Regions from separate parts of the Enterobacter sp. PL_is514 genome, predicted to be linked through region 1. Evidence: predicted binding sites of a transcription regulator. Region 1 holds the regulator's gene; the other holds the start of a gene.
The links. Region 1 encodes CRP, which controls carbon source genes, mostly activating them, when cyclic AMP is high. Its sites were predicted from a motif close to ATGTGANNNNNNTCACAT; they were not measured.
Positions count from the first base shown of each region.

Region 2: azuC (stress response protein AzuC) is a predicted target of CRP. The motif match lies at 1,730-1,747, and genes of this name have one in related genera.

Region 1 covers NZ_JBVPGN010000029.1:19,501-27,018, forward strand. The annotation lists gene mdcA (malonate decarboxylase subunit alpha) at 1-808, opposite strand, end outside; gene AC0TNG_RS08610 (hydrolase) at 1,037-2,059, shown strand; gene AC0TNG_RS08615 (YheU family protein) at 2,056-2,274, shown strand; gene AC0TNG_RS08620 (phosphoribulokinase) at 2,305-3,174, shown strand; gene AC0TNG_RS08625 (OsmC family protein) at 3,241-3,645, opposite strand; gene crp (cAMP-activated global transcriptional regulator CRP) at 3,957-4,589, shown strand; gene AC0TNG_RS08635 (YccS/YhfK family putative transporter) at 4,647-6,734, shown strand; gene argD (bifunctional acetylornithine/succinyldiaminopimelate transaminase) at 6,731-7,518, opposite strand, start outside.
Region 2 covers NZ_JBVPGN010000028.1:296,595-304,112, reverse strand. The annotation lists gene AC0TNG_RS07695 (anaerobic C4-dicarboxylate transporter) at 1-1,163, shown strand, start outside; gene AC0TNG_RS07690 (DUF2766 family protein) at 1,206-1,457, opposite strand; gene azuC (stress response protein AzuC) at 1,566-1,649, opposite strand; gene yecR (YecR family lipoprotein) at 1,884-2,222, shown strand; gene ftnA (non-heme ferritin) at 2,427-2,924, shown strand; gene AC0TNG_RS07670 (hypothetical protein) at 2,961-3,302, opposite strand; gene tyrP (tyrosine transporter TyrP) at 3,519-4,730, shown strand; gene AC0TNG_RS07660 (YecA/YgfB family protein) at 4,765-5,433, opposite strand; gene AC0TNG_RS07655 (branched-chain amino acid ABC transporter substrate-binding protein) at 5,859-6,980, shown strand; gene AC0TNG_RS07650 (ABC transporter permease subunit) at 7,080-7,518, shown strand, end outside.

The DNA.
Region 1 (7,518 bases):
GCAGCAGCTCGATCGCTGCGGTGTTAAAGCCGATACCGTGGTTCAGGGACTGCACCTGGTGCTCCGCGTAGATGCCTTTGATGGCCATCATCGCCATCAGGATATGTTCCTGTTTAATGAGGCGCGGGTCGCGGGTGAACAGCGGTTCGATAAAGAACGGCTTGTCGGCAACCACGACGTAATCGATCCAGGAGCCCGGGATATCCACGCGCGGCAGCTCGCATTCGTCGTCCACCAGCTCGTTCACCTGCGCGATGACGATGCCGTCGTGGAACGCAGCGGCTTCCACCAGCGCCGGGGTATCTTCGGTGCTCGCCCCGGTGTAGAGGTTGCCTTTGCGGTCGGCTTTAAAGCCGGCAATCAGCGCCACGTTGGGCGACAGGTCGACGTAGAGACGTGAGTAAAGTTCGATGTAGGTGTGAATTGCGCCGATTTCGAGCTGACCGTCTTCCAGCAGCTGGGAGATTCGCAGGCTCTGCGTTCCGGAGAAGGAGAAATCCAGCTTGCGGGCGATGCCTTTCTCGAAGATATCCAGATGCTCGCTGCGGCCGACGCTCGGCATGATCATATGCAGGTCGTGGACAATTTGCGGGTTCACTTCGGCCAGCGAGCGGGAAAGGAAATCCGCCTGCTTCTGGTTGTTACCTTCCAGAACGACCTTGTCGCCAGGCGCGATCAGTTTTTCCAGCATGGCGACAAGATCGCCGGTTGGCAGTACCTTGCCCTGCACCGGTACGGACGCCAGGCGACGCGCTTTTTCGCTGCGTCGCGTGTTCCATTGCCGGGTGGGTGTTTGCCCAGATAACATTATTAACCTCCTGATTCAGCTAATCATTTTGATTTGCTTAACGTTGAGTAAAGTGTGCGCTCTGGTGAGAAAGGCATCAATTAAGCGTAGAGTGGAATCATTAGCCTGAGAGTAATAATCAAGGTAAAGATTTGTGATCGGGATCAGTTCATGTTTCGGAAAACCAGGCTAAACGGGGTACAATTCGGAAAGTACCGTAAATTTCTGACAAGAATCAGCATCGCCCTTATGACCCAAATCATTCCATCAGACTTCGACATTGCGGCCGAAGACAGCACTGAGTTCGTGCCTATGCGCGGCGTGGCCAATCGCCATTTGCAGACCATGCTGCCGCGACTGATCCGCCGCAAGGTTCAGTTCACCCCACACTGGCAGCGGCTTGACCTGCCAGACGGTGATTTTCTGGATCTCGCCTGGAGCGAAGCGCCGGAGCAGGCCCGCCATAAGCCGCGTCTGGTGGTCTTTCACGGTCTGGAAGGCAGCCTGCACAGCCCATATGCACACGGGTTAATTGAGGCGGCAAAAGCGCGCGGCTGGCTCGGCGTGGTGATGCATTTTCGCGGCTGCAGCGGCGAACCGAATCGTCAGAAACGCATTTATCACTCGGGTGAAACCGAAGACGGAACGTGGTTTTTACACTGGCTGCGGGACAACTTTGGCACCGTGCCGACCGCCGCGGTGGGCTACTCGCTGGGCGGCAATATGCTGGCCTGCCTGCTGGCCAAAGAGGGTGAAACCGTCCCGCTGGATGCCGCCGTCATTGTCTCCGCACCGTTTATGCTGGAGCAGTGCAGCTACCACATGGATAAAGGCTTTTCCCGCGTCTATCAGCGCTACCTGCTCAACCTGCTGAAGGCCAACGCGGCGCGTAAGCTGAAAGCCTATCCGGATACCCTGCCGGTCAGCCTGCGTCAGCTGAAAAAGGTGCGCCGTATTCGCGAGTTCGACGACCTGATCACCGCGAAAATCCACGGCTTCGCCGATGCGATTGACTATTATCGTCAGTGCAGCGCCATGCCGCTGCTCAGCAAGATCACGCAGCCGACGCTGATCATTCATGCCAAAGATGACCCGTTTATGGATCATCACTCGATCCCCGCTCAGGAATTCCTGCCCGACAACGTTCACTATCAGTTGACCGAGCACGGCGGCCACGTCGGGTTTATCGGCGGTACGCTGCGCCGCCCGAAAATGTGGCTTGAGACGCGTATTCCTGACTGGCTAACCCCTTATCTGGACGGTGCAAAATGATTATTCCCTGGCAGGATCTGGCTCCCGAAACGCTCGATAATCTGATTGAAAGCTTTGTATTACGCGAAGGCACCGATTATGGTGAACAGGAACGCTCGCTTGAGCAAAAGGTCAACGATGTAAAGCGCCAGCTGAAAAGCGGCGACGTGGTGCTGGTGTGGTCAGAACTGCATGAGACGGTCAATATCATGCCCCGCAACGCGTTTCACGGCTGATCTTCCACCCTTTTCAGTCAGGGAGTTGCTATGTCTGCCAGACATCCGGTTATTGCCGTTACGGGGTCGAGTGGTGCGGGAACCACCACCACCAGCCTCGCCTTTCGCAAGATTTTCGCCCAGCTGAATCTTCGTGCGGCGGAGGTCGAAGGCGACAGCTTTCACCGCTACACGCGTCCGGAGATGGATATGGCCATCCGTAAAGCGCGCGATCTGGGTAAACACATCAGCTATTTCGGCCCGGAAGCCAATGACTTCGGCCTGCTGGAACAAACCTTTATAGAGTACGGTCAGAGCGGCAAAGGGCAGTCCCGCAAGTATCTGCATACCTATGATGAAGCCGTTCCCTGGAATCAGGTGCCGGGGACGTTCACCCCGTGGCAACCGCTGCCGGAACCCACCGACGTGCTGTTTTACGAAGGATTGCACGGTGGCGTGGTCACTCCTCAACACGACGTGGCGCGCCACGTGGACCTGCTGGTCGGCGTGGTCCCTATCGTTAACCTGGAGTGGATCCAGAAGCTGACGCGCGACATGAGCGAGCGCGGCCATTCACGAGAGGCGGTGATGGACTCGGTGGTGCGCTCCATGGAAGATTACATCAACTTCCTGACACCGCAGTTCTCCCGCACCCATATCAACTTCCAGCGGGTGCCGACGGTGGACACCTCCAACCCGTTTGCCGCCAAAAGTATCCCGTCCCTTGATGAGAGCTTTGTGGTGATCCATTTCCGCAATCTCGAAGGCATTGATTACCCCTGGCTACTGGCCATGCTGCAGGGCTCGTTTATTTCGCACATGAATACGTTAGTCGTGCCGGGCGGAAAAATGGGGCTGGCGATGGAGCTCATCATGACGCCGCTGGTGGAGCGACTGATGGAAGGGAAGCAGATCGCGTGAACATGTTCCCTCTCCCTGTGGGAGAGGGTTAGGGTGAGGGCATCAACACGCACGATGCCCCAATAATTAAGCCTCGATCACTTCATACGAATGCGTGATTTTTACCGCTTTCTCCAGCATTAACGCCACAGAGCAGTACTTCTCCGCAGACAGATCCACCGCACGCGAGACCGCTGCGTCCTTCAACTCTTTACCGGTGACCACAAAGTGCAGATTAATATGGGTGAACAGGCGTGGCGCCTCTTCGCGACGTTCTGACGTGAGTTTAACCTCACAATCCGTCACGTCATGACGACCTTTTTGCAGAATCGACACCACGTCAATGGCGCTGCATCCCCCTGCCGCCATCAGCACCATTTCCATTGGGCTTGGCGCTTTATCGCCGGAGTTACCGTCCATCAAAATCTGGTGTCCTGACGCGGACTCGCCCAGGAACGTTAAACCTTCAACCCATTTCACGCGCGCTTGCATATTCTTAAACTCCAACGTTGCATTTTTGGTGACAGATTACGCGTGCGTTACATTTCTCGCAATGGAAGGCGACCTGCATCATGCTGAAGCGAGACACCAGGAGACACGCGGCGAAAGCTATGCTAAAACACTCTGGATGCTACAGTAATACATTGACGTTACACATGTATGCAGAGGACATCAAACTTTACTGGCTGCGAAACGTTACGGTAGCCGACTTCCCAGGGTATGGGTAAGAATTCGATTGCAACCCCAGAGTCCGGATGCATCTGATGACTCTGGTGACAGCTTATAACAGAGGATAACAGCGCATGGTGCTTGGCAAACCGCAAACAGACCCGACTCTCGAATGGTTCTTGTCTCATTGCCACATTCATAAGTACCCATCAAAGAGCACGCTGATTCACCAGGGTGAAAAAGCGGAAACGTTGTATTACATCGTTAAAGGCTCGGTGGCAGTGCTGATCAAAGATGAAGAAGGGAAAGAGATGATCCTTTCTTATCTGAACCAGGGCGATTTCATCGGTGAACTGGGCCTGTTTGAAGAGGGCCAGGAACGTAGCGCCTGGGTTCGTGCAAAGACAGCATGTGAAGTGGCTGAAATTTCTTACAAGAAGTTCCGTCAGCTGATTCAGGTTAACCCTGACATCCTGATGCGTCTTTCTTCCCAGATGGCGCGCCGTCTGCAGGTCACCTCAGAGAAAGTGGGCAACCTCGCCTTCCTGGACGTGACAGGCCGTATCGCACAGACCCTACTGAACCTGGCGAAACAGCCAGACGCTATGACCCACCCGGACGGCATGCAAATTAAAATTACCCGTCAGGAAATTGGTCAGATCGTCGGTTGCTCCCGTGAAACAGTGGGCCGTATCCTGAAAATGCTGGAAGATCAAAACCTGATCTCTGCCCACGGTAAAACCATCGTGGTTTACGGAACGCGTTAATTCCGCTTAAACGGCGTGCCATCGCAAGGTGTCACGCCGTTTTTGTCTCTACTCCCCATGTGGCGCAGGCTGATCTATCACCCGGAAGTTAACTACGCACTGCGACAAACGCTGGTGTTGTGTCTTCCTGTGGCCATAGGCCTGATCCTCGGACATCTTCAGCAAGGTCTGCTGTTTTCCCTCGTGCCTGCCTGCTGCAACATCGCCGGTCTGGACACGCCGCATAAGCGCTTTTTCAAACGCCTGATTATCGGCGGCTGCCTGTTTGCGGGCTGTAGCCTCGCCGTACAGCTTTTACTGGCTCGTGATATTCCGCTGCCGCTGATCCTGACCGTGCTGGCGATGACCCTCGGCGTCACGGCGGAAATCAGTTCTCTGCACGCCCGCCTGCTTCCCGCGTCGCTGATTGCGGCCATTTTCACGCTGAGCCTCGCCGGGAATATGCCGGTGTGGGAGCCGCTGCTGATCTACGCCCTGGGGACATTATGGTACGGCCTGTTTAACTGGTTCTGGTTCTGGCTGTGGCGGGAGCAGCCGCTGCGTGAATCCCTGAGCCTGCTCTATGTGCAGCTTGCGGATTACTGCGAAGCCAAATACACCCTGCTGACCCAGCATACCGATCCGGAAAAATCCTTACCGCCCCTGCTGACGCGCCAGCAGAAGGTGGTGGATCTGATAAGCCAGTGCTATCAGCAGCTGCATATGCTCGCCGCCAACAAGAACCACGAATACAAACGGCTGCTGCGCACCTTCCAGGTAGGCCTGGATCTGCAGGAGCATATCTCCGTGAGCCTGCACCACCCGCAGGAGGTGCAAAAGCTGGTCGAGCGCAGCCACGCCGAAGCGGTGATCCGCTGGAACGCGCAGACCGTCTCGGCACGTCTGCGGGTGCTGGCAGACGATATTCTTTACCACCGCTACCCCACACGCTTTAACATGGAAAAACAGCTGGGCGCGCTGGAGAAAATCGCCCGTCAGCATCCGGATAACCCGGTCGGCCAGTTTGCCGCCTGGCACTTCAGCCGCATCGCCCGCGTGCTACGCACCCAGCGCCCGCTCTATCCGCGCGATCTGATGGCGGATAAGCAAAAACGCCTGCCGTTATTGCCCGCGCTCAGGAGCTATCTGTCGCTTAAATCGTCCGCCCTGCGCAACGCCGCACGAATTAGCGTGATGCTCAGTACCGCCAGCCTGATGGGCATGGCGCTGCATCTGCCGAAACCCTACTGGATCTTAATGACCGTGCTGTTTGTCACCCAGAACGGCTACGGCGCCACGCGGGTGCGTATTCTGCATCGGGCTGGCGGAACGATGGCCGGGCTGATCATCGCGGGCGTGACGCTGCACTTCCACGTGCCGGAAGGCTACACCCTGGCAGGGATGCTGGCGATCACGCTGGTGAGCTACCTGATTATCCGCAAAAACTACGGCTGGGCGATGGTGGGCTTCACGGTGACGGCGGTATACACCCTGCAGCTACTCACGCTCAATGGCGAACAGTTTATTGTCGCCAGGCTGATCGATACCCTGATCGGCTGCCTGATTGCCTTCGGCGGTATGGTCTGGCTCTGGCCGCAGTGGCAAAGCGGACTGCTGCGCCAGAATGCCCACGACGCGCTGGAGGCCGACCAGCAGGCCATTCGCCTGATCCTGAGCGACGACCCGCAGCCCTCTCCGCTGGCTTATCAGCGCATGAAGGTCAACCAGGCGCACAACGCCCTGTTCAACTCACTCAACCAGGCAATGCAGGAGCCGGGCTTTAACTCGCACTATCTGGCAGACATGAAGCTCTGGGTGACGCACAGCCAGTTTATCGTCGAGCATATTAACGCCATGACCACGCTGGCGCGCGAGCACACGATGCTGACGCCGGATCTGGCGCAGCGCTACCTGCAGTCGTGTGAAATTGCGCTGCAGCGCTGTCAGCAGCGTCTGGAATATGACTCGCCGGGTGAGTCGGGAGATTCGAACATTCTGGAAGCGCCGGAAACGTTAACCCACGGGCCAATGAGCACCCTGGAGCAGCATTTGCAGCGCGTACTGGGGCATCTGAACACCATGCACACCATTTCTTCGGTGGCATGGCGTCAGCGTCCGCATCACGGGATTTGGCTAACCCGCAGGTTGAAGCGGACGGCGTATTAACCTTTTACGATCTTCGCGACCGCGGCGGCAAAGCGGGTTAACCCGTCTTCGATGTCTTTATCTTCCACCACCAGCGACGGCGCAAAGCGCATCACGTCCGGCCCGGCGTTCAGCACCATCACCCCTTCGCGAGCGGCGGCATGCAGGAAATCACGCGCGCGTCCCTTGTACTGCGGCTTCAGCTCAGCGCCAATCAGCAGTCCCATCCCGCGGATCTCGCTGAACACGTCGTACTGCTCGTCAATCTTTTGCAGGTGTTTTACGAACAGCTCGCGCTTCGCGCTAACGCCGTTCAACACCTCCGGCGTGTTGATGATGTCGAACGCGGCGCCCGCTACGGCGCTCGCCAGCGGGTTACCGCCGTAGGTTGAGCCGTGAGAACCGACGTGGAACGCGGAGGCGATCTCCTGCGTCGTCAGGACCGCACTTACCGGGAATCCACCGCCGAGCGCTTTGGCGCTGGTCAGAATATCCGGCGTCACGCCGTAGTGCATATAGGCAAACAGGTCCCCGGTACGTCCCATTCCGCACTGCACTTCATCAAAGACCAGCAGCGCCTGATATTCGTCGCACAGCGCGCGCAGCCCTTTCAGGAATTCCGGGGTTGCCGCAGTCACGCCGCCTTCACCCTGGATCGGCTCGACAACAACTGCGCAAGTGTGGTCGTCCATTACCGCTTTCACCGCGTGCAGATCGTTAAACGGCACGTGGACGATATCAGCCGGTTTCGGGCCAAACCCGTCGGAATACTTCGGCTGGCCGCCAACGGAGACGGTAAAGAAGG
Region 2 (7,518 bases), on a different contig from region 1:
CCGCTACGCTGCAGACTGCGGGTGGCCTCAACGTCATGATGCAGTTTGCTGAACGTCTGCTGCGCAAACACCCACAGCACATCACCCTGCTCGCCCCATTCACCACCTGGATGCTGACCTTTCTGTGCGGCACCGGGCATGTGGTCTATACCATGTTCCCCATCATTGCGGATATCGCCCTGAAAAAAGGGATCCGCCCCGAGCGCCCCATGGCCGTGGCATCGGTCGCGTCGCAGATGGCGATTACCGCCTCCCCCGTGTCCGTTGCCGTGGTGTCGCTGGTGTCTATCCTGGCGGCCCAGCATGGCATCGGCCACGCGTGGGGGATCCTGGAAATTCTCGCCGTATCTGTTCCCGCTTCACTTTTCGGCGTAGCTATTGCTGCCCTGTGGAGTTTACGCCGCGGAAAAGATTTGGCGGATGACGTGGAGTTTCAGGAAAAGCTGAAAGATCCTAAGCAGCGCGAGTTTATCTACGGTGGAACGGAGACGTTAATGAATCAGCGTTTCCCTAAACAGGCCTACTGGTCCACGTGGATTTTCTTTGCCGGTATTGCCGTGGTCGTTTTGCTGGGTGCGTTCCCTGAGCTGCGCCCCGCCTTTGAGCTGAAAGGCAAAATGACGGCGCTGTCGATGAACCTCGTTATTCAGATGATGATGTTAATCGCAGGGGCCGTGATGCTGATGGCCTGTAAGGTCAATGCGTCGGCGATTTCCAACGGCGCGGTGTTTAAGGCCGGTATGGTCGCGATCTTCTCGGTGTTCGGCGTGGCGTGGATGAGCGATACCTTTTTCCAGGCGCATCTCGACGAGTTAAAGCTGGCGCTGGAAGGCGTCGTGAAAAGCCACCCGTGGACGTATGCTATTGTGCTGTTTCTGGTGTCAAAACTGGTGAACAGCCAGGCGGCTGCGCTGACGGCCGTTGCGCCTATGGGCCTCATGCTCGGCATCGACCCGAAAATGCTGATCGCCTTTTTCCCTGCGTCATACGGCTATTTCGTCCTGCCGACCTACCCAAGTGATTTGGCCTGCATCGGCTTTGACCGTTCAGGCACCACCCGCATCGGCAAATTTATCATCAACCACAGCTTTATTCTGCCTGGGCTGATTGGGGTAAGCTGCGCGTGCGCGGCGAGCTACCTGCTGGTCCAGACGTTCTTCTGACAGTATCAAGGGGCGACACATGCCGTCGCCCATTTCACGGTTTTAGTGGGATTCACCCTGCGGCGTGAATCGCAGTTCAATCAGCGCGATGGCTTTCTGGATCGCACGAAGCGTAACCGGGTCAGCGGCAGCGGGGTGGCTGGCGAAATCGATGTTTTTCAGCTGCATAGACATCTTCTCGCGCACTTCAACCGGCGCAATCACGTCCAGAACATCAAGGATTTGTTTGATAACCAGCTGACAGGCGACAACGTCAGAGACCAGTTCCTGATCGGCGCTCAGGTTTTGTGACATGGGGTTTTCTCCTTATTTAAAGGCCGCCATAGTAGCAAAACACACCCCTGGCATCTTCCCTTCATCGCCTGCAGGTATAAAAAAAACCCGCCGAAGCAGGTTTTTTTATCAGAACATGGCGCCCGGCGGCACGTCTTTGAAGGTGCGGCAGTAATTGGCCCACATACTTTTCAGGATTTTGCGCAGTTTCACGATGATGCTCCATTAACTTGTTATACAACTTTATTATCAACGCGCCTATAATATGACCACCATCACAAAAATCAACACTTTTGTGATGCGCATCACATTTATATCAGAGCATGGCCTGAAAGCGCTCACCGCGGACCCGTTGCGAAGAGTGAGGGCAGATTGTCCGGCTATTCCAGCCATTGCAGCGGGCATCTGCGGGTACGATAACGTATTTCCATCCACTCAGAGCGAATCATGAAAAGAGTCATTGTAGCCGGCACAATCCTGCTGCTCGCGGGATGTACTATTAACCGCCAGGCTGAAGTCAGCAGCCTCGACGCGCCGAACGGCATCGTCCGCCTCGACTACGGCCAGGCTGCGCTGCAAAATGCGTATTCCGATGAGTATGTGAATAACGGCACGGCGGCAAAAGCGTGTCAGAGCATGGGGTATGCCACTGCCTCAGCCTATGGTCAGCCCATTAAAACCTGCACTCTGACCAGCGGCTCTTTGTGCCTGAACGAGAGCGTGACTATCCAGTATAAATGTATGGGTTACGCCGTTAATCCTAAGTCAACTAATCCGTGGTATTAATCGAAGCTGCCAGCGCATGCTGGCAGTTTATTTCATTACGAACAAAAACAATTCTCATTAATAAATTATAAAAATCGCCAATGCGTTTTATTCCCATTCGTATTTTAAATAAATAAAATAAAAATTTTACGTTTTGCAAATAATTAAATAACAAATTATAGTGTCGCTCATTGTGAACCAGAAATAATAATCCGGAGCGTCACCATGCTGAAAACTGAAATGATCGACAAGCTCAACGCACAAATGAACCTTGAGCTTTTTTCATCCCTGCTCTACCAGCAGATGAGCGCCTGGTGCAGCTACCACAGTTTCGAGGGCGCTGCCGCGTTCCTGCGTCGTCACGCTCAGGAAGAGATGACCCACATGCAGCGTCTGTTTGATTATCTGACAGATACGGGCAGCCTGCCGCGCATTGAAACCGTGGCATCACCGTTCGCTGAGTATAATTCTCTCGATGAACTGTTCCGCGCCACCTACGAGCACGAGCAGCTTATCACGCAGAAAATTAACGAACTGGTTCATGCCGCGATGACCAGCCAGGATTATCCAACCTTTAATTTCCTGCAGTGGTACGTCGCTGAGCAACACGAAGAAGAGAAGCTGTTTAAATCCGTGCTGGATAAATTATCTCTGGTCGGGAAATCCGGCGAAGGTCTTTACTTTATCGATAAAGAACTCTCCACTCTTGATACGCAGAATTAATTTCAGCGCGGTGCCGGTTTCCGGCACCGCGTTAATTTACATACACCCCGCACAGCTGGTGCAACGCCAGTCATGGGGATTCACGGCCTGGTAAAAATAGCGGTAGCTGGACGTCTCCAGCGGAATACCCACCTCGAAAAACAGATCCGTTAACCAGTCGACATTCTCGATGATCCACTCATCTTCCTGTAAGCCTTGTGCAAAGGTTTCATCTTCAGGATCAATAACCGAATAGATTGCCCAGGTGCCCATATCCTTTTCGCGGCGGGACTCGGGAAGGTTCAGGGGCTGATTCTGCCAGCTGATTATCCAGTGACCATGGCACAACAGGTTACCTCCCCGGCTCCATGCCGCGGAAAAGGGATTCTCCCCTGCCATAAGACCCTCACTTAATTTGATAATTTGTATTTATTGTTTACGTTACGCCGGAATGTCGCGCAGCAGTATTGCCCTTATGAGGTAGGCACAGGCCTGGGTCATTAATACGTAAATAATTTTTTACACCACTTGTAACGGTGATTTGACGAGTAACGGCTTTTCCCTTACTCTGCGCCGCAGATTTTGTCGCGGTTAAGAAGCGTTGTAGAGGAAAGCGTGAAAAACAGAACTCTGGGAAGTATTTTTATCGTCGCCGGAACGACAATTGGCGCAGGAATGCTGGCAATGCCTCTGGCAGCCGCGGGCGTGGGATTTGGCATGACCCTGCTGCTGCTGGGAACGCTCTGGGCGCTGATGTGTTACACCGCACTGTTGCTGCTTGAGGTTTACCAGCACGTACCCGCCGACACCGGTCTGGGTTCGCTTGCGGCGCGCTATCTCGGACGCTACGGCCAGTGGATAACCGGCTTTAGCATGATGTTCCTGATGTATGCCCTGACCGCCGCCTATATCAGCGGCGCCGGAGAGCTCATCGCCTCCAGCGTCAACGACTGGTTTGGCTCTGACATTACCCCTGCGACGGGCGCCATCTTCTTTGCGCTCATCGGCGGCGGCGTGGTCTGCGTGGGCACATCGCTGGTCGATCTGTTAAACCGTTTTCTGTTCAGCGCTAAAATTCTCTTCCTGATTGTCATGCTGGTGCTGCTGGCGCCGCACGTGCACAAGGTTAACCTGCTGACGCTGCCGCTGGAAAAAGGGCTGGCGCTCTCCGCGATCCCGGTCATTTTCACCTCGTTTGGCTTCCACGGCAGCGTGCCAAGCATCGTCAGCTATATGAACGGCGATATCCGAAAACTGCGCCGCGTCTTTGTTATCGGCAGCGCGATCCCGCTGATTGCCTATATTTTCTGGCAGTTGGTGACGCTGGGCAGCATTGACTCTTCAACCTTTATTGGGCTGATGGCGCAACACGCTGGCCTGAACGGTTTTCTGCTGGCACTGCGCGAGGTCGTCACCTCCCCACACGTGGAGCTGGCGGTACACCTGTTTGCCGACCTGGCGCTGGCAACTTCGTTCCTGGGCGTGGCGCTCGGCCTGTTTGATTATCTGGCCGACCTGTTCCAGCGCCGCAATACCGCGGCCGGACGGTTACAGACGGGCGCAATTACCTTCCTGCCGCCGCTGGCGTTCGCGCTGTTTTATCCGCGCGGATTTGTGATGGCGCTGGGCTACGCGGGAGTGGCGCTCTCTATCCTGGCGCTGTTGCTCCCTTCCCTGCTGGCGTGGAAGAGCCGCCAGCAGCATCCGCAGCAAGGGTATCGCGTGGCGGGGGGAAAACCGCTGCTGTGCGTTGTCTTTGGCTGCGGGGTGGTGATTATACTGGTGCAGGTGTTGATTGCAGCCGGGATGCTGCCGGAAGTGGGTTAAATAAAAAAAGGGGCTGTCATCAGCCCCTTTTTTATCAGTGCAAACAGCAGCTCTTAAACTTCTTCCCGCTGCCGCAAGGACACGGATCGTTACGCCCGACCTTTGTGCCGTTCACAATCGGCTTCTTCGCTTCCGACTGCTGCGGATTGTTTACCCAGTATTGATATAAACGCAGTGCCGCAGGCTGGATGCTCTCGATGCTGGCGATGTACTCCTCTTCGGACAGTTCATCCAGCTTGTCGCTGTTCTCTTCCGTACCGTGCAGAGCAATCACCTCAAGATCGGCCTTCAGGGCTTCCGGCAAGGCAGACCAGTCCGTCAGCGCCACGCCGCGCATGTAGCCGTAGCACCACTCTTCCACCACGGTATAACTCTCACCGTCAACGTCGTTATAGCCAAACATCGGTTCGAACTGATCCGGGTATTCGCTCAGACGCTCGGCAATATCGTTCATGTGCTTAAAGCAGAGATCGATAAAACGGTTCATCTCACGATCGTTTTTCCAGCGCGGAATGTACTTCTCGCCACCCCAAACCGCCACCAGCCAGGCATCTGGCTCAACGACAACAGGACCGGAAAGCACTGCGGTAAGCATGCCGTCCAGTTCGGACACGTCAATTACGGACGCGTCATCATGACCGTAAGACATTAACGTCTCTTCAAGCCACGCCATTTCGCTTTCATTCAATGGGCCTTCAGTCATCGCTGATACTCCTGCAAAAAAGGAAACGATCCTAACACATATCTCACCCCTCTCCGGGCTGAAGTTTAGGTCTTTATTGCTGCAAAAACGTGCAAACCGTGAGCTTTGCACAACTTATGGGCTTTATTGTTAACGATATGTGATCTCCGCTGTAATTTCTTCTCCTCCCGCAAGGCGGCATAACGCGGCGCTCTATACTCAAACATGTCGCATGCTCGTCAATGGGTTAACCATTCTGGCAACGTTTTTGCTTAACGTTCTTCGCGCGTCCCTGCGCAGGGAAATCTCGCCGTAATATGCAGGATGCCGTCTGTATCTTGTTCGTTTAGTGCATTTTGTTCTTGCTCGTGTTTCGGATTGGCTGCGCCGTCGGGCGTTCGGGTTTACGCCGTGGTGCAAAAACCTCTTTGCTAAGGAACATAATAATGTCGCTGAAATTTATCAGAACTCCTCTTTCTCTTGTGTTGGCCGGTTGCCTGGTGACGGCGTTTTCCGCCCGGGCAGATATTGTGATTGGCGTGGCCGGGCCGTTCACGGGTCCGAACGCCACCTATGGCGATCAGTACTGGCACGGCGCAACGCAGGCCGCTGAAGACATTAATGCCGCAGGCGGCATTAACGGTGAGAAAATCAAACTGGTTCAGGGGGATGATGCCTGCGAGCCCAAGCAGGCCGTGGCCGTCGCCAACCGTTTAGTTGACCAGGATAAAGTCAACGCCGTGGTCGGCCATTTCTGCTCCTCTTCCACCATGCCCGCATCCGAGGTGTATAGCGACGCAGGCATTATTGCGATTACCCCCGGCTCAACTAACCCGCTGATCACCGAACGCGGCATGAGCGATATGTTCCGCATGTGCGGCCGCGACGACCAGCAGGGTCAGGTTGCCAGCGACTTCATCATCGACAAGCTGAAAGCCAAACGTGTGGTGATCATTCACGACAAAGACACCTATGGTCAGGGTCTGGCTGACGCCACCAAAGCGGCGCTGGCGAAACGCGGGGTTCAGGATGTGATGTACGAGGGGTTATCCCGCGGTGAAAAAGACTTTAACGCGCTGGTCACCAAGATCGGCGCGCAAAAACCGGACGTCGTGTTCTTCGGTGGCTGTCACCCGGAAGCCGGCCCGCTGGTTCGCCAGATGCGTGAGCAGGGCGTACAGGCAAAATTCTTCTCCGGGGACTGTATTGTCAACGAGGAGATGGTGACCGCCGCGGGCGGCCCGCAGTACACCAATGGCATTTACATGACCTTCGGTAAAGACCCGCGCCTGATCCCGGACGGCAAAGCGGTTATCGAGAAATTCCGCGCCGGTAAATTCGAGCCGGAAGGTTACACCCTCTACTCCTATGCCTCCGTACAGGCCATTGCCGCGGCCTTCAAGGCCACCGGCGGCAAGGACTCCGCCAAAGCCAGCGAGTGGCTGAAGGCTAATTCCGTAGACACGGTGATGGGCAAAAAAGCCTGGGACAGCAAAGGCGATCTGAAAGTGTCTGACTACGTGGTTTACCAGTGGGACGACAAAGGAAAATATAAGGAAGTGCAGTAACGGGACGGAGTCACGCTCAACGTCGGCGGGCCTGCCCGTCGGCGCGTAATAAACATCAGGCTGCGCGGCTCGCGCAGCCTATAAAACGAGCGCGCTAAGATGAGTACATTCTTCCTGCAACAGTTAATCAATGGCTTAACGCTGGGTTCCGTCTACGGCCTGATCGCCATCGGCTACACCATGGTGTACGGCATTATCGGGATGATCAATTTCGCCCACGGCGAAGTGTATATGATTTCCGCCTATCTTTGCGCCATTGGCCTGGCGCTGCTCTCGTTCTTCGGCCTGCAGTCCTTCCCGCTGCTGATCCTCGGCACGCTGGTGTTCACCATTGTGGTCACCGGGGTGTACGGCTGGACTATCGAGCGTATCGCCTACAAGCCGCTGCGCAACTCCACGCGCCTGGCGCCGCTGATCTCCGCCATCGGGATGTCGCTTATCCTGCAAAACTACGCGCAGCTGAGCCAGGGCCCGCGCCAGCAAGGGGTACCGACCATGCTGGACGGCGTCATTCGCCTGCATCTGGGCGAAGGGTTCG